Regions from separate parts of the Gordonia sp. Z-3 genome, predicted to be linked through region 2. Evidence: predicted binding sites of a transcription regulator. Region 2 holds the regulator's gene; the other holds the start of a gene.
The links. The regulator LexA, encoded in region 2, represses DNA repair genes until DNA is damaged. The targets are predictions, from matches to a motif close to CGAACANNTGTTCG.
Positions count from the first base shown of each region.

Region 1: VX037_RS13905 (HNH endonuclease signature motif containing protein) is a predicted target of LexA. The motif match lies at 1,839-1,852, and genes of this name have one in related genera.

Region 1 covers NZ_JAZARS010000010.1:164,292-173,307, reverse strand. The annotation lists gene VX037_RS13915 (glycoside hydrolase family 26 protein) at 1-816, shown strand, start outside; gene VX037_RS13910 (universal stress protein) at 833-1,693, opposite strand; gene VX037_RS13905 (HNH endonuclease signature motif containing protein) at 1,875-3,470, shown strand; gene VX037_RS13900 (DUF6745 domain-containing protein) at 3,982-4,884, shown strand; gene VX037_RS13895 (hypothetical protein) at 4,933-5,382, shown strand; gene VX037_RS13890 (acyltransferase family protein) at 5,496-7,745, opposite strand; gene VX037_RS13885 (glycosyltransferase family 2 protein) at 7,730-9,016, opposite strand, start outside.
Region 2 covers NZ_JAZARS010000003.1:88,525-97,540, forward strand. The annotation lists gene VX037_RS04070 (PTS fructose transporter subunit IIABC) at 1-1,905, opposite strand, end outside; gene VX037_RS04075 (1-phosphofructokinase family hexose kinase) at 1,972-2,994, opposite strand; gene VX037_RS04080 (DeoR/GlpR family DNA-binding transcription regulator) at 3,024-3,794, opposite strand; gene ptsP (phosphoenolpyruvate--protein phosphotransferase) at 3,960-5,642, shown strand; gene lexA (transcriptional repressor LexA) at 5,662-6,438, opposite strand; gene VX037_RS04095 (LysM peptidoglycan-binding domain-containing protein) at 7,001-7,288, shown strand; gene nrdR (transcriptional regulator NrdR) at 7,392-7,904, shown strand; gene hrpA (ATP-dependent RNA helicase HrpA) at 7,897-9,016, opposite strand, start outside.

The DNA of each region.
Region 1 (9,016 bases), on a different contig from region 2:
CCGTCGCCTATCGATCAGCTCGCCGCGCTGGCCGGCGCGGCCCCCGGGTATCTGCACCGGTTCGCCGCGATCGGCGACAACGCACCGATCGCCGACCTCGACGCGATCGTCGAAGCCGGGGCCGGACCTTTGCTCAGTCTCGAGCCGTGGCAACCCGACGGCGGGATCGAGCAACCGCGGTATGCGTTGTCACGCATCGCATCCGGCGACTTCGACGATGACTTCCGACGCTGGGCGACGCAGCTCGTGGATTGGGGCAAGCCGATCCTGCTGCGGTTCGCACAGGAGATGAACGGAACCTGGTATCCGTGGGCGATCGGCATCGGCGGAAACACAGCCGCTGGGTATCGGGCGGCGTGGAACCGCATGTGGCGCATCTTCGACGACGTCGGTGCCGACAACGTGCGCTTCGTCTGGGCACCCAATGCGCTGACGGCCGCGACCACGGATTTCGCCGATGCGTATCCGGGACATGGCGTCGTCGACTATCTGGCCGCCGACGGCTACAACTGGGGCGACGCGCCTGGGCATCATTGGCAGTCGGCGCGAGACCTGTTCCCGCCCAGCCTCAGTCGACTACAAGAAGTGGGCGGCAACCAGCCGCTACTGATCACCGAGGTCGGATGCGCCGAGGGTTCGTCACCCGAAGCGAAGGCGGACTGGATTGCTGACTTCTTCACGATCGTCGACGCCGAGACTCGCCTCGAGGCGTTCCTGTGGTTTCAGACCGATAAGGAACGCGACTGGCGATTCAACACGACCCCGGCGAGCACGGCAGCGTTCCGGCAGGGATTGGCGACCATCGTCGATCGCTAAACCCTGGCGCAGAAGCCTATTGCGTGTGCACCACCATCACAGGGCACTGCGCGACGTGCAAGACCGACTGGCATGTCGAACCCAGCAGCAGTCCGCGGAAGCCACCTCGTCCACGATTGCCGAGCACCACGAGCGGGGCGTCCTTCGCATGATCGAGGATGCTCTGCGCCGGCTTGTCCACGCTCAGCACGGTTTTCACGTCGACGTCGGGGTACTGCTCGCGTACGTCACGGAGCTGGGTTGCCACCAGTTCCACCGCCTCGTCGTGGAGTTGTTCCCGCGGCGGCAGGTGCCGACCGCCGATGACCTCACCCGACAACGCGCTGTAGGTGTGCACGGCAACCACCGAGGTGTTCAGGGCCTGCGCCTGCCGAAACGCCTCCACCGCCGCCTCATGCGCGACCTGCGAACCGTCCAGGCCAACAACGACAGGTCCCGTCGACGGCCTCGACGCCTCTACGGACGGCACCACCACGACCGGGCAATCGCCGTGTGCCACCACATAGGTGCTCACCGATCCGAGCAACAATCCCGCGACTCCCCCGCGTCCGCGACTACCCACCACCAGGCACTTCGCCCGCGACGACAACTCCTGCAACAACAGAGCCGGGCGCCCTTCGACGACAGATGCCGTCACCTGCAGCCCAGGCGCCACCTTCCCGGCGAGCGCGGCCGCCTCGTCGACACCCTGGTGAGCCTCGGCGCGCAGCCCGTCGAGAAACGCCTGCGTCGGCACGATCGGCGGGATCTCGAAGGCAGTGACCACGTCCAAAGGGAGCTTCTCGCGTTCGGCCGCGGCTGCCGCCCACCGCGTGGCGACCAGGCCATTGTCCGAGCCGTCAACCGCCACGACCATCGAGCCGTCGCCCACAGTCATCAGTCATCTCCTTCTCCCGGGGTGTCCGTTTCGTTCTAGCACTTCTAGTTCACACCGCTGCGACGTTCCAGGTCAGGGCATTTCGTCCCCGGTCTTGTGTGATTCTGATCAAGAGGTTGCGAACATCGAAGATCGGGGTTACTCTCGAATGTACGTTCGAAACGTCGGTCGGGGATTCACAGTGTCGGGCACAGATCAAGTCAGTGAGGTGCAGCAGCTGTATGCGCAGTTGCATGACCTGTTGGACCGTATCGATGCCGTCGATACCACCTCCGCCATGGATGACGCGGTGTTGGATGTGGCCGAACAACACGAGCGTGCCCATCGTCGGATGAGTCTGATCGGGCATCGCCGCATGATGGACTGCAACGACCGCGGCGTGCCCGGCCAACTCGGCTACCGCCACATCGGCGAAATGATGGCCCACCATCTACGCATCCCCGATCACCGCCGCCGCATGCGACACATGCGGGCCCTGGCGCAATTCCGGTCCCTGCAGGGCGAACTCACCCCACCACGCTATGCGGGCCTGGCAGCAGCAGTCGCCGACGGGGCAGCCACACCCGCCCATGTCGATGCCGTCCTGAAAGTCCTCAAGAAGATTCCCCGCTCGGTGCCACTCGACGTCGCCGAGAAGGCCGAGGCGATGTTGGCCGAGTTCGCCCGCACCCTCACACCGAAACAGATCCTGAAGGCCGGCGCCGAACTGTTGAGCCGCATCGACCCCGACGGCACCCTGGCCGATGAACGCGACCGCGCCCGGCGTCGTTCGGTACTCATCGGTGATCAAGACGACCAATCGATGAGCGAGATCGACGGTGCCCTCACACCCACCACCCGCGCCATGCTCGACGTGATCCTGGCGAAAATGGCCGCCCCCGGGATGAACAATCCCGACAACAAGGACTCCCCACGCGGCGCGACTCTCGACGTCGACATCGAGAAACTGAAAGAGGCAGCCGGGCGCGACAATCGATCCACCGGCCAACGCAACCACGACGCACTGCAAGCCCTGTTCAAGCTGGTCCTCGACGGTGGGGTACTCGGCAAGAGCCACCGCGGTCTGCCGCCACACATCATCGTCAAGGTCAACGAAACCGATCTGCGGGATCGTGCCGGGTTCGGGCACACCGCGACCGGCACCCAACTACCCATCGCCGACATCATCGAAATGGCCGCCGAGGCCCAGTTCCACCTCGCCGTATTCAAAGACCACACAGCACAGCCGCTGTATCTGGGCACCGCCAAACGGTTGGCCAGCCGGGCGCAACGGTTGATGCACTTCGCCCAGGACGGCGGCGGCGGATGTTCCAAACCAGGCTGCTCACATCCGAGTGCGATCGTCGAAATCCATCACGCAGACAAGGATTGGGCCGACGGCGGAACCACCGACATCGACACGAACGCACCGGCCTGCCCACCGCACAATCGGATGGTCGGCCCCAAACCCGGACAATGGACCACCCGCATCATCCGCCACGGCCGTGACGCCGGGCGAGCCGGATGGTCACTGAACCCGCTCGACGGCAGCCCACCAGGACCACCCCAGGTCAACCGGATACACGAGGTCGGCGAACTCTTCGAACACTACCTCCGCGGCGGCACGATCAGCGAGGACCCACAACCCGCCGAAACCAAACCACCGGCTGCGGACGCGGCGGTTCGGCGCAAGCCGATCTCGCCGGCACGACTCGCCGCACGTACTCGACGACGAAAGCGCAAGCTGCGTCGAACAAGTCACCAGGCCCGACGACGATTGCTGGCCCGGGTGCGGTAGGTCGCGTGGTCCTCGCGCGCCCGTCGATCACCCGCGCGTGAAACTGCACGCGCGGGTGATCGCTGCGCGCGCGCGAAAACCTTGGCCGGTCGTCAGGTTGGGCAACCGGGTGTTGCGCGAGAGCCGATCCCGTGCCACTCTTGATTGCTATGACTACCGGAAAGGCGGACACCGCCACCATCGCGTGAGCGCCGTGATCACCCCGCCGACTCGTCACCGAGTCATTCAGCGTCATTCATCCACAGATCTGGCAGCAGAGATCACCGAGGCACGTGCGACATGGCTCGAACACGGTCTGTGCACCCTGCCGGCCGACCGAGATACCGCCGAATCCGCTGTCGCACAACTGTATCGATGGTGCGGCTACCCGGAACCCGAATTCGTCTGGACCACTTCACCGCCCGCAGCGACCGACTTTATCGCGTCCGAGGGCCTGGCAGCCTCCGTGTCGCTGTCACGCGATAGCGCCTCGCGCCGTATCGCCGACCGAATCAGTCGAGCTCGTGAGCGTGTGACCGGAGAGCGACCTGGGCAGCGGTTCCCGTTCCTTGGCCTGCGCGCCGCACGGGAGCTTCGGGTGGCGCCGTACGCGGCTGCCGAGATGACCATCCAAGAATCGCTCGACGCCGGGATCGGTCCACGCGCGATGATTCGCACCGCCGTGCAGAACTCGTTGCGCACCAGCCTGTTCGACGGTATCGCGGCGACGATCCGGACCAAGATGAGGCCACTGAACGGTGTGGTCGCCTGGTATGGGCAACACGAGGCACACCGGGTCGCGATCTGCGACGCACTGTGGCGCTGCGGCGTTGCCCGAGCGTCCGCGTCCGACCACGCGACAGTTGACATACAGGCGACTCTCGCCACATCCACCGGCTGGTGGTGGCCGTTCGACGACGTGTGCGTTCTCGCCGAACGACCGATCGCGATCCACACCGAACCGACGCCGGCCGGTCTACACGGCGAGCGGCGCCTGCATCACCCGGACCGCCGCGCAGTGGAATTCGTCGACGGTACGGGGGTACACGTCGTGCACGGGACCGTGGTTCCGGACTGGGTCATCGACGATCCTTCACCGGAAAAGATTGCGCGGGAACGCAATGTCGAGGTCCGTCGAACGGCGATCGAGCGGATCGGTTGGGACAACTACATTGATGCTGCCGGCCTGAGATTGGTGGATCAGTCCCCCGATCCCGGCAACCCTGGAGGCGCTCTGCAGCTCTACTCGACACCGCCGGAATGGCGCACGAACGAGAAGATCCTGCTCGCCGTCAACGGTTCTAGCGAACGAGACGGTCACCGTCGCCGCTACGGTCTGCAGATACCCGGCTGGATATCCTCTGCGGTCGACGCGGCCGGATGGACTTACGGCCTCCGCGGGGCACACTACGCGGGCCTCCTCCGACGTACCTGATCCGAGTCCCCCGATTCCCCCACCCACAACAACCTCCACGGTGATCACATGAACATGACCCTGTCCGACCTCACCCACCGCAGCGGCCTGAGCGTCTTCGACTATCTCGACCAATCGATCTCGATCCCGGTGATCGACGGCATGCAGGCGCAAGGCGACCTGCTGGTGATCCCCTATCACTTCGTCGCCGGCGACGTGCGATCGGTGAACCACACCCAGCGGGTGGACGTACCACTGTCCGGGGTGGAACTCCTGCGCAGCGCCGCGGGCGGCAATCCACACACGTTGGTGGCCGACGGGGGCAGGTGCAGGTGGTCGTCGCCGGTCCGCGACGAGGCCCTACTCGCCCTGGGCATCTTGGAGAACGACGTCGTCGCCTACCTCATCCACCCCGAACATGGCGCCACCGGAATCGCACCGGGCCGCTATGTGATTCGTCGCCAACGCGAACGCGGCACCGGTGGTCTGTTCGGTCAGGTGCAATTCATCGCCGATTGACGCACGGGCGGATCGTCGGCCGACACCAGAGTCCTCGAGCGTGCGTTGATCACTCGCGCTTGAAACTGTGCGCGCGGTTGATCGCTGGGCGCGCGTGAAACTCCACCGGCTGTTCAGCGCCCGCCGTAGTCGAACCTCGCGGCGTCGAGCTGGCGTACCAGCGCCGGCTCGAGCACCTCGGCGGCGGTCGCGGTCAGGTGCGAGTCGTCACGGTAGAAGAGGATCTTGTTGCGTGCCGGGAAGCACAGGTTGCCGTCGCACAACAGGTCATTGACGCCGATGGTGAGGATATCGGTGCTCTGCCCGCGCGCCTGCTCGTCGAGGATCGGTTCGATGCGAGTGAAGCCGTCGAGCTCGAAATCGCACTTGTGCCAGTTGTCCATCGCCCCGGACATGCAGTCGGCGATCTGGAAACCCGGGTACGGGGTGTCGGCGATGTAGACGATCTTCGCGCCGGTCGCGCGCAGGGCCGTCAGCGTGTCGTCCCAGGCCTGCTCCACGTCGTCGCGGTCGGGCACGTAGGTCGACAACGATGACACAAAGATGATGCGGGGCGCCACCGCCTGGATGTCGGCGAGCGCTCCGTCGCGCCATCGGAGGCACTCCGGCTGGGTGTAGGGGTCGCCGACTCCGCGACGCGGCGCCAGATTCTGTGCAGGACAGGCCGCTTTGGTGAACTGATGAATCCGCCAGCCATGGCTGGCGCCGATGCTGCGGATCGCTTCGGACCACTGGTCGGCGTGACTGTCGCCGAACACCACGACCGGGGTGCCATGGTCGGGACCGAAAGTGCAGTCGTGGCCGGCGGCGCTCTCGCCGACCGGGATCAGACAGCCGTGCGGCTCGGGTCGGTCGTCGTAGGCCTGGAATGGGTTGGGCACCACTGGCCCCGCCATCTCACCACGCTCGTTCCCGAACACCGACTGGTAGCTGAGCGCGGCATTGGCGACGGTGTCGCGGCTGGCGATCTGCACGGTGAGGATGCCGGCGATCATCGTGACGGTGAGCCCGACGACAACCCCGGTGACGCCGACCGAGATCGATGCCGAGGCGTTGCGTCGCAGTTCGCGGTTGTTGATGATCGGTTCTTCGAAGAACAGCGTCGACAGGGTCGCGATACCCAGCGCGACCAGCGAGACCAGCAGCAGAACTGGCCACGACGATGCGCCGGTGACGGTTTCGAAGAGGACGATCGCCGGCCAGTGCCAGAGGTACCAGGCGTAGGAGACGCGGCCGAGGAATGTCAGGGGTGGGGTGGCGAGGAGGCGGGCGACGGTGAGGGTTGGGCGGTGGGACTGGTCTCGATACGCCTCCTCGCCTAGCGGCTCGGAAGCTACTCGACCAGCGGAAGGGCGCAGCGGCTCGGCAGCTACTCGACCAGAGGAAGGGCGCAGCGGCGCGGAAGGTGCTCGGCCGAAGGCTGGGAACAGCTGGCCGGAGACGATGACCAGGGCAGCACCCATGGTGGGCAACAGGGCGGCCGTGCCGGGGTAGGGGGTGTGGGCGTCGATCATCGTCGCGGCCACGATGATGCCGGCGAAGCCGAGCCATCCCACCAGGATCGCGACGGCCGCAGTGATCCGGGGCGACTTCCACCGCAACGCGAACAACGGTGCCACCACCGCGATCAGCCCGCCCACACCGAACTGCCACGCGCGGGTGTAGGTGGCCATGTAGGCGGTGGCTGGATCGGTCGGGGTGATCCGGATGGCGGCGATCAGCGAGGCGAGCGTCACCGCGCCCACCACCACTCCCACGGCGACCCGCATCGACACGTGGCGGCGCAGGGCGGTACGTGAGGCGATGACGGCGGCGCCGAACACCGCCAGTGGCCACACGAAGTACAGCTGCTCCTCGATCGACAACGACCAGAAATGGGTTGCCAGACTGCCGTCGATGGCGCCGGCCAGGTAGTCGGCGTTCTGCGAGAGGAAATGCCAATTGGCAACTTGCGCTGCGGCAGCGAGCAGATCGATGGCCTGTTTGAAGACCTTCAGCAGCGGCATGGTCAGCGCGGCACCGATGATCGACACCACGATCACCAACGCCGCCGCCGGAATGATCCGCCGCGCCCGCCGCGCGTAGAAACCCTTGAACGACAACGACCCGGTGCGTTCGTATTCGCGGATCAGCAGCCGCGTGATGAGGAACCCGGAGATGACGAAGAAGATGTCGACGCCGACGAATCCGCCGGTCACGAACGGGACATGCGCGTGGAACAGCACCACCAGCAGTACGGCGATGCCACGCAGGCCGGCGATGTCGTCGAAGAATGTCTTCGCGGCCGGGGTCCGGGTGTCGCTCACCGAGCGGATCGGTTGAGTGGGCGCCTCGTCGTCGACTGTCGTCACGCGCCCGCCCACGGCAGCATGATGTCGAACCAGCCCAACGCCAGCGCACCGATGAACACGATCGCGCTGGTGTAGCCGATCACCTCCCACGCGGTGATGCGGTTCCAGTTGGTGGAGCGGGGGCGGTGGTCGGTGCGGGTGGGGTGCGGTTGGACCGCTGTTCGTGAGCCGTCGGCAGGCTCCGAAACAGGCGCCTCCGCCAACGGGGCACCCCGTTGCTCGGAGGCCGGGGACAGGCGGGGAAAGAGAACTCGGAGGAACTCGAGGAACAGGGGGCCGGTCAGGTAGGTGTAGGCGAGAACGAAGCCGAACATCATCCAGAAGTCGACGAGCCCATAGACCACGATGTCGCGCAGGATGAACCCCCAGAACGCGAGCAGCGAACCGCCGAGTGAGACAGTTCCCAGCCAGGAGATCGACCGCGCCAGCGCGTTGCTCTTGCCGATCGCCCCGGTCGGCACCCAGTCGATCTCGCGGCCGATCAGTTTGTGCCAGATGGCGATGGTGTGGGCAAAGCTGTAGGCGATCTGCACGCGCAGCACCTCCAGCCGCCACCGCGAGCGCGACACCAGCGGGAACAGCACCACGTACACCCACAGACCCAGCAGGAACGGGACGAGCTGTTCGGGTCGCACATCGTCGGGATACACCGCGGCCATGACGATGCCGGGCAGGAACAGCAAAAAGACGTTCATCGCGGTGGTGAGGTAGTAGAAGATGCCCGCCCAGTGGGCGAACCACTGCCGTATCCGCATCCGTCGCGGCGCCTCGATGTGGTCGTTGCGCAGCCGCGACAGCGACCCCTGACACCAGCGGTACTGCTGGTTGAGGAAGCCGGCCAGATCCGACGGACACAGCCCGCGCGACAGCACCACCGGCACGTATCGGATCTGGTAACCCGCCTGCTGCAGATGCCGCCCGGTGTGCAGATCCTCGGAGTGTTCGATGGCGGCGAACCCGCCGACCTCGTCGAGCGCGCTGCGGCGGTAGACCGCCGACGTCCCGACGCAGTTGGCCGCGTCGATCCGATCGCGCGACGGCAACACCCAGCGGTAGAAGAACTCCTGGGTCGCCCCGGCGGTGCGTTGAATCCAATTCATCGCCTCGGTGGTGGCGAAGGCCTGCGGACTCTGCGCGATGGCCACCTGCGGGTCGTCGAGGTAGGGCACCAGGTGCTGCAGAAAGTCGGGCCGCGGGCAGAAGTCGGCGTCGAAGATGACGATCAGCTCGCCGGCGCTGACCGAGTACGCGTGCCGCAGGTTGCCGGCCTTGCGTAAATGCCC
Region 2 (9,016 bases):
GTGCGGTGCGCGCAGTTCGACACCGAATGCCATCACCAGGCCGCCCGCGAGCGCTCCGCCGGCCATCATCGAGGGGATCACCCGGAACGGGTCCGTGGCGGCGAACGGGATGGCTCCCTCGGAGATGAACGAGGCGCCGAGCAGCCATGCGGCCTTGCCGTTCTCACGCTCGGGCTCGGTGAACAGCTGCGGACGCAGCACCGTGGCCAGTGCCATGGCCAGCGGCGGCACCATGCCGGCACACATCACCGCCGCCATGATCTGCAGCTGTGCGGGTCCGCCGATGGCCAGGCCGGTGGTGGCGAACAGATAGGCCGCCTTGTTGACGGGTCCACCGAGGTCGAAGCACATCATCAGGCCGAGGACCACGCCCAACACCACCGCGGAGCCTCCCGACATGCTGTTGAGTGCGTCGGTCATCTGATCGGTCACCCAGGCCAGCGGCTTGCCGAGGAGCATGTAGAGCAGCACGCCGATCACCATGCTGCCCAGCAGTGGGATGATGACCACCGGTTGCAGTCCGCGTGCCCACTGCGGCAACGGGATCCGGGCGATCCACAAGCACACGACACCGGCGATGAGGCCGCCGACCAGTCCGCCGATGAAGCTCGCGCCCACGGCGACCGAGACCAGGCCGGCCACGAATCCCGGCGCGATGCCCGGTCGGTCGGCGATGGCGAACGAGATGTAGCCGGCCAACACCGGGACCAGCATGCCCATGGCCAGCGAGCCGACTGCGAAGAGTACGGCGCCGATGTACTGGCCGAGTCCGCCGGCCGGGAGGTCCCAGAGACTGTTGTTCAGTGCGATGAAAGCGCCGTCGGACAGTGAGCCGGCTTCATCGAGGGTGCTGTTGGCGATCTCGTAACCGCCGAGGAAGGGCAGGAAGCCCAATGCGATGAGCAAGCCGCCGGCCGCGACGAACGGGATCATGTAGCTCACACCCGTCATCAGCGCCTGTCGGACCTGGCCGCCGAGACCGACGCCCGCAGTCCCGGATGACTCCGTTTCGGCGCCGTCGTCGTCGGCGGCGCCGCTGACCACGGTCGCCGACGGATTCTTCGACGCGGCAACCGCTTCGGCGATCATCGCGTCGGGTTCGTTGATCGCGCGTTTGACGCCCGAGGCGACCACGGGTTTGCCGCGGAAACGATCCTTGCCCTTCACCCCGACATCGGTGGCGAAGATCACGGCGTCGGCATCGGCGATGACCTGGGGATCGAACGAGGTGGTCGCTGAGGAACCCTGGGTTTCCACGTGGAAGTCGACATCGGCGCGTTCGGCCGCGTACTTGAGTGCGTCGGCGGCCATGTAGGTGTGGGCGATACCGGTGGGGCAGGCGGTGATCGCCACGACAGACGGCCGTCGGTCGGCGTCGCCGGCGTCTGGTGCCGTGGGCGTTGTCTCGGGGGGCGCCACCGTGGATGTCGCCGCCGGCGTCTGGGTGGGCTGCGGGTTGATGGCCTCGTCGACGAGTTGTACGACGCGCTCGTCGCTGTCGGCCGCCCGCAGCGAGTCGACGAACTCCGGACGCACCAGCGACCGGGCCAGCGAGCTGAGCAGCTTCATGTGCTCGGAGGCGCCGCCTTCGGGTGCGGCGATGAGGAACACCAGGTCGGCGGGACCGTCCGGGGCGCCGAAGTCGACCTTTCGCGACAGGCGCGCCATCGCGAGGGAGGCTGCGGTGACCGACGCGGCGCGCGCGTGCGGGATCGCGATTCCGCCGGGCAGTCCGGTGGCGGACTTGGCCTCGCGATCGAGCGCGCCGCGGGCCAGCACGGTGGCGTCGGTGGTGCGGCCGGCCGAGGCCAGCCGATCGGCGAGGTAACCGATCACGGCCGCCGGGTCGTCGCCGGCGTCCACGTCGAGGCTCACCGTCTGTGGGGTGATGATCTGTTCTGACATGGGTTTTCCTTCGTGCGGGTGCTTGTCGGAAGGTGGATTTGCTTCGGTGTCAACGCAAGGGGATCGTCAACCTGCACTGGCGGCCCCGGTGAGGTCGGTGACGGAGACGTTGTCCGGATCGATCTGATCGGGATAGGGCGGTTGAGTGCCGGCCAGAGCGGTGGCCGCAGAGCCGTACGCCACGGCCATCCGGAGCCGTTCGGGTTCCTCGGCACCACTGCATTCGGCGATGAGATAACCGGTGAGGGCAGCGTCGCCGGCGCCGACGGTGCTGCGCGGCACGATGGGCGGTGGGGTCGCGAACCATGCGCCTGTCGAGGTGACCAACAGGGCGCCGGCGGCGCCGAGAGTGGCGAGGATCGCCGCCCCGGTGCGGTGCGCCAGCACGGTGGCGGCGGCGATCAGGGGAGCGTGGTCGCCACGCGCAGATGCCGTCGACAACTCCGCCGCGTCGACACCGGTGGCCTCGGCGAGCTCTTCCTCATTGGGCTTGAGGAGATCGACCGGCCCGGTGACCGCCGCGGCGAGCGGAGCGCCGGAGGTGTCCACCGCCACCCGGCAACCCGTATCGGCAAGTGCGTCGACGACCGTGCGGTACCAGTTGTGCGGCAGCCCCGGCGGCAGCGAGCCGCACAACGCCACCCAGCGGGCATCGCCGGCATTGGCGAGGACCAGCTCGGTCAGTTCGGCGGCCGACGCGTCGTCGAGCACGAAACCGGGTGCGTTGACCTTCGTGGTGGTGCCGTCGGGGTCGACGATGGTGACGTTGGACCGGACCTCACCGTCGATCGCGAGTGTCAGGTAGGGCAACGCGACCGAGTCGAGCGCCGCGAGCAGCGGGTCACCGGCGCGCGCCGGGAGCAGTGCCCGCGTTCCGATACCCGCAGCGGATGCCACCCGGGCGACGTTGACGCCCTTGCCGCCCGGTTCGGTGCGGACGCTGCTGGCACGCTGGACCGCGCCATGGCTCAACGGCGCGGTCAGTTCCAGCGTCCGGTCCAGACTCGGATTTGCTGTCACGGTCACGATCGCCGGCGTACGGCCGGGGTCGACCCGGCCGGCGGCCGAAGCCGGGTGGGGGACTGTCATGGATTCCCTCTCCGTGGTGTGGTCGGTGATCACGCGATCACCGTCTCGATGCCGTGGTCGGCGAGTGCCCCCGCGAAGTCGGGGTCGATACCGGTGTCGGTGATCAGTACGTCGATGTCGGCGAGCGCGGCGAAGGACGTGAGATCTTCATGGCCCGCCTTCGACGAGTCCGCCAGAACGACGACGCGGTGGGCGGAACGGACGATCGCCGACTTGATCGCTGCCTCGTCCGGATCCGGGGTGGACAGGCCGTGGGCGATGCTGATGCCGTTTGTGCCGACGAAGGCCGTGGTGATGCGCAGCCGTTCGAGTGCGGCGACGGTGTCGGCGCCGACCATCGCCTGGGTGAGTCCGCGGACTCGGCCGCCGAGCACATGCAGGGTCTCGGCGCCCTGTGCGGCCAGGGCGCCGGCGATGGGAATGCTGTGGGTCATCAACGTCAGTCGGCGGTCACGGGGGAGTGCGAGGGCGGCCTGGTAGGTGGTGGTGCCGGCGTCGATGAACACCGACCCGCCGTCGGGTGGGAGGAAGCGCGACGCGGCCGCACCGATCGCGAGCTTCTGGTCGGTGTGCGACATCAGGCGTTCGTCGATGCCCTGTTCGCCGACGACCGGCGTCGCGCCGGGACGTACGGCGCCACCATGGACGCGCTGGAGGTGTCCGTTGCGTTCCAGCACAGCGAGATCGCGGCGGACGGTCTCGCTCGTCACGTCGAACAGCGAGGCCAAAGCGGTGACCGAGGCGCGGCCGTTGACCCGTACCTGGTTGGCGATCGCCTGCTGACGTTCTTCCGCGTACACGATGTCCTCGTCTGTTGATTTGATTGGCTTTGGATGTGGGTATATCTGTGTTTACGCCTGTTTATGTTGACAAGTCAAGGTTTTCTTGTAACTTGGATCACAACGGTGACCAGTAGATCGTGGCGGCACACCGTGGCCCAGCCCGTCGGACAAGTGAGGATCTCGGTGGAGCACACACACGTACTGAACGGAACGCCGGTCGTCGGCGGACACGCCTACGGGCCCGCGATCTGGCCGGGTGAGCGTCCGGTGTACGACCCGGCCGTCGCCGCCCCCGTCCTCGAGGACGAACGCGACGTGGAGATCAAGCGGTTCACCGACGCGGCGGCCGCGGTCGCGGGGAGGCTGCGGGAGCGGGCATCACACGCCTCGGGTGCCGCGGCGGAGGTATTGTCGGCGACGGCGGGTCTCGCCGAGGACCGCGGGTGGACCGGCGCGGCCTCGAAACTCATCACGACAGGGACGGCAGCGCCGGCGGCAGCGGTCGCCGCGACCGACCAGTTCGCGGCGATGTTCACCAAACTCGGCGGCCTCATGGCCGAGCGCGTCACGGATCTCAACGATGTCCGGGACCGCGTGGTCGCCGAACTACTGGGAGTCCCCGAACCCGGGGTTCCGGAACCCGCCGAACCGTCTGTGCTGTTGGCCGACGATCTTGCTCCGGCCGACACGGCGGGACTGGACCCGACAAAGGTCACCGCGCTGGTCACACGGCTGGGCGGCCCGACCAGTCACACCGCGATCATCGCGCGACAACTCGGGATTCCGTGTGTGGTGGCGGTATCCGGCCTCGGTGAGGTGGCCGCCGGGACGACGGTGCTGGTCGACGGTACCGCGGGCACCCTGGAGGTCGAGCCGGATCCCGACGACGCCGCCGCGCGCGTGGCCGAGAGCCGGCGGATGGCGGAATTGGTGGCGGCCTGGGCCGGACCGGGAGTGACCGCCGACGGGCGACCGATCGCGGTCCTCGCCAATGTCGCCGATGGCACGTCGGCCCGGTCGGCGACCTCCCACCCGGTAGAGGGTGTCGGCCTGTTCCGCACGGAGTTGGCGTTTCTCGACCGCGCGGACGAGCCCTCGGTGGAGGAGCAGACGCGGCTCTATCGCGAGGTGCTCGACGCCTTCGAGGGGCGCAAGGTGGTGATCCGGACCCTCGATGCGGGCTCCGACAAGCCGCTGAAGTTCGTCACGCAGATCGAGGAGACCAATCCGGCTCTCGGCGTGCGTGGCAACCGGATCGTCGATGCTCATCCGGGCATCCGGGCGGCCCAGCTCGACGCGATCGCGGCAGCCGCCGACGGAGGTCAACCGACGCCGTGGGTGATGGCGCCGATGATCGCCTCGGCGACCGAGGCCGCGGAGTTCGCCGGGGAGGTACGCCGACGCGGACTGATCGCCGGTGTGATGATCGAGGTGCCGGCGGCAGCGATTCTCGCCGAATCGATCCTGGCGGAGGTCGACTTCGTGTCGATCGGAACCAACGACCTGACCCAGTACACGATGGCCGCCGACCGGATGTCGGCGGAGCTCGCCGCTCTCACCGATCCCTGGCAGCCCGCGGTGCTCACCCTTATCGCCGGCGTGGCGCGTGCCGGTCAGGCCGCCGACAAACCCGTTGGGGTCTGCGGCGAGGCGGCAGCCGATCCGTTGCTCGCGTGTGTGCTGGTCGGACTCGGGGTCACGTCCCTGTCGACTGCGCCCGCGGCCTCGGCCGCGGTCGGCGCCAGGCTCGCGGAGGTGACCGTCGAGCAATGTCGTGCGGCCGCCGAGGCTGCCCTGGCGACGGCGGAACCCGCCGCGGCTCGTGCTGCTGCGACTGCGGTGCTGGCCGGCGCAGTGGTCGGCTGAGCGGCCGGCCCGCTCGGTTTCAGACCCGGCGCATCACGGTGACGACCTTGCCGAGAATGGCGGCGTCATCGCCCGAGATCGGGTCGAACAGATCGTTGTGCGGCATCAGCCAGACGTGGCCGTCCTTGCGCTTGAAGGTCTTGACCGTGGCCTCGCCGTCGATCATCGCTGCCACGATGTCGCCGTTGTCGGCGACACTCTGCTGGCGTACGACCACCCAGTCGCCGTCGCAGATCGCCGCGTCGATCATCGACTCGCCGACCACGCGGAGCAGGAACAGTGAGCCCTCACCTACGAGTTCGCGGGGTAGCGGGAACACGTCCTCGACGGCTTCCTCGGCGAGAATGGGTCCACCCGCGGCGATCCGGCCGAGGACCGGTACGAACGTCGGGGTGGGCAGCTGCGCGCCATCGCCGGATGCGGCCGTACCGCCCGGTGGGATGTGCTGGTCGCCGTCTTGGATGTTGACCGCGCGTGGGCGGTTGTGGTCGCGCTTGAGTAGACCTTTGCGTTCCAGGGTCCGCAGCTGGTGGGCCACCGACGACGTCGAGGTGAGGCCGACGGCATCGCCGATCTCCCGGATGCTCGGCGGATAACCGCGCTCGCGGACCGAGGCGCGGATGTACTCGAGCACGCCTCGCTGACGAGGGGTCAGGCTAGCCTCGACGACTTCCGGATCGGCGACCGCGCTATCCGATGCCTCCGGATCGGCTCCGGTCGGCGCCTGCGCCTCGGGTTTCGGCTTGCTGCTGATCCCGCGGGACGCGCCGCGCCGCCCGCCGGCTTTGTCGCTCATCGGTCGAGTCCTTCCTGTCGCCGAAACCGGCAGCGGCCGATTACGGGTTGCCGGTCTGGATCGAAAAACTGCTGGTCTGTTCGGGGAAACTGCTCGGCTGGTTCGGAACTGCTGTTCAGGGCCCATCCACGCACGTCACCATGTCGCCGACAGTAGCCGAACATTTCGACATGTTCAAACATGTGTTCGACGTGTGTCGAGACATTGTCGGACCCACGTGCTACAAATCGAACATGCGTTCTCTCGAACACATGAGCGACGTGCGTTCGAGAGGCGCCCGAGGTTCGATCCGACTCGTTCCCAGGAGGACACGATGAGCACAGCGACCCTTCATCGGCAGACGCAGTACGCACCGGCTGCGCCCCCGATGCACCCGGCATCCGGGCGCCCTGCAGACGTCCCGACGCGCGACAGAGTCCCGGCCGGGCATGTCTCCCGACCGCGGCGGCGGGGGCGATATGACTCCACCGGGCCCACGAGGCGTCGACCGGGCGGGTCCGGTGCCCCGGCGGCACGGGTGTCGGGGACGAGCTGTGCGTCGCCGGGAGTCGACCGTAGGTTCGTGCGTCGACGCGCGACGGCCGCAGCCGTGGTGCTCGGTGGGGCGCTCGCGGTGCTGGTGTGGGCGGTCGCCATCGTCGGCTCCAACTATGCCGCGTCGGTGAAACCGAGCCCTACCGGGACCGAGGTGGTCCACGTGCGGCAGGGTGATTCGTTGAGCTCCATCGCCGATCGCATCGCGCCGGATGTGCCACGCCAGGCCGTCATCGAGCAGATCGTCGAACGCAACAAACTCGCCGGCTCCGGCCTGCGGGTGGGGCAGGCTTTGATCGCACCCGCATACAGCTGAGGGCCTGACGGTATCCTCGATGGCACAGGGTCCGGCCGGGAACCGGCACGGCGTGACGGGTGACCGGTGCGCCGGTGTGTCCAGAGACGTGCGTGAGGACGACATGCGCTGCCCGTTTTGCAAGAACGAAGACACCAAGGTCATCGACTCGCGTGTCGCCGACGAGGGGCAGGCGATCCGACGGCGCCGTTCGTGTGCGGAGTGCCGTCGCCGATTCTCCACCGTCGAGAGTGCCGTGCTGTCGGTCGCCAAACGCAACGGGGTCACCGAGCCGTTCAGTCGGGAGAAGGTGATGCGCGGGGTTCGTCGGGCCTGCCAGGGCCGAGACGTCGCCGAGGACGCGCTCGCCAAGTTGGCCCAGCAGGTCGAGGATGCGGTCCGCGCATCGGGATCGGCCGAGATTCCCAGCAATGAGGTGGGGTTGGCGATCCTCGGTCCGCTGCGTGATCTCGACGAGGTGGCCTATCTGCGCTTCGCCTCGGTCTACCGGTCATTCGACTCGCTGGAGGACTTTCAGCGAGAGATCGACGACCTGCAGGGCAATCTCACCCACCGCTCCGAGGCCGATTCCGGGGTGGTTGATGAGCGGGTCAGCGTCACCGACGGTCTCAACTGAACTGATCGAGGGCGCGGATCGCCCGCTTCTCCGAGATCGGCCGTGCGGTGCCCAACCGCTGCGCGAACAGTCCGACCCGCAGTTCCTCGACAAGCCAGTGCGCGTGTTCGTCGAACGCATCCCGGCGCGCCGCAGCGAGGTGCGTTGCACGCTGATTCCAATGCGTCACAACACGATCGATGGATGCCAGGGCGGTACTGTCGCGGCCGGCAGCTGCGGGCAACTCCGTGAGGCGAACGGTTGCGGCTTCGAGGTAGCGCGGCACATGGACAAGGCGGTCGTGCGGGGTCGCGACGACGAATCCGTCGAAGACCAGATTGTCCAACTGCTCGGCGACGTCATCGGCGGCCACCGAGCCGCTGAGCCGGTCCATCTGCGCGCGCAGCGGGGCCACGCGGCGGAGCACGTCAACGCTCAGGGTGAAGTAATCGGGAGCCTGTTGCGCCACCCGGGGGCGCAGATCGTCGCGGAGTCGCCGGAATTCGGTCGCCGATCGCACGGCACGAAGGTTCCGGTCTGCCGCGAGGTCGCGGATGGCGCGTCGGGTGCAGTCGCCCACGAGATGTTCGACATCGCGGTAGGGGCTCTGACTCATCGCCAACCGACCGGCGGCATCAAGGGTCGCGGTGATCTTGCGGGTCAGCGGTGGGATGGTCAGGTCGAGGAGTGCCACCACCGCTGCGCTGTGACGGCGGTCGCGTTCGGCCTCGGTGCTCAGCTCGACACGGGTCACCCCAACCGTCCGGCCGGCTGCGTCACGAACAGCGTCGAGTCCCACATAATGGGTGATCTGCTGTCCGGCAACAGTTGTCGTCACCGTGGGCGGTAGCTCGCCGATGCCGGTGGCGGTCCAGTCCGTGACGACCTCGACGGGCCGGGCGGCCTCGTGCGACCCGTCGAACTCCTGCTTCAGCCGGTGCAGCGACTTCCCGGTCGTGAGCACGGTGCCGTCACGGTCGACCACGGCAAAATTCATCGTGAGGTGGGGTGGAATCCGCTCGGGTGCGAAGTCGTCGGGAGACACCGTCATGGTCGTGATCGTCGACAGTTCGCGGGCGAGGCCGGCGACGAGGGGCTCGGCGCGCGGTGTCAATCGGGACAACGCGAGATCG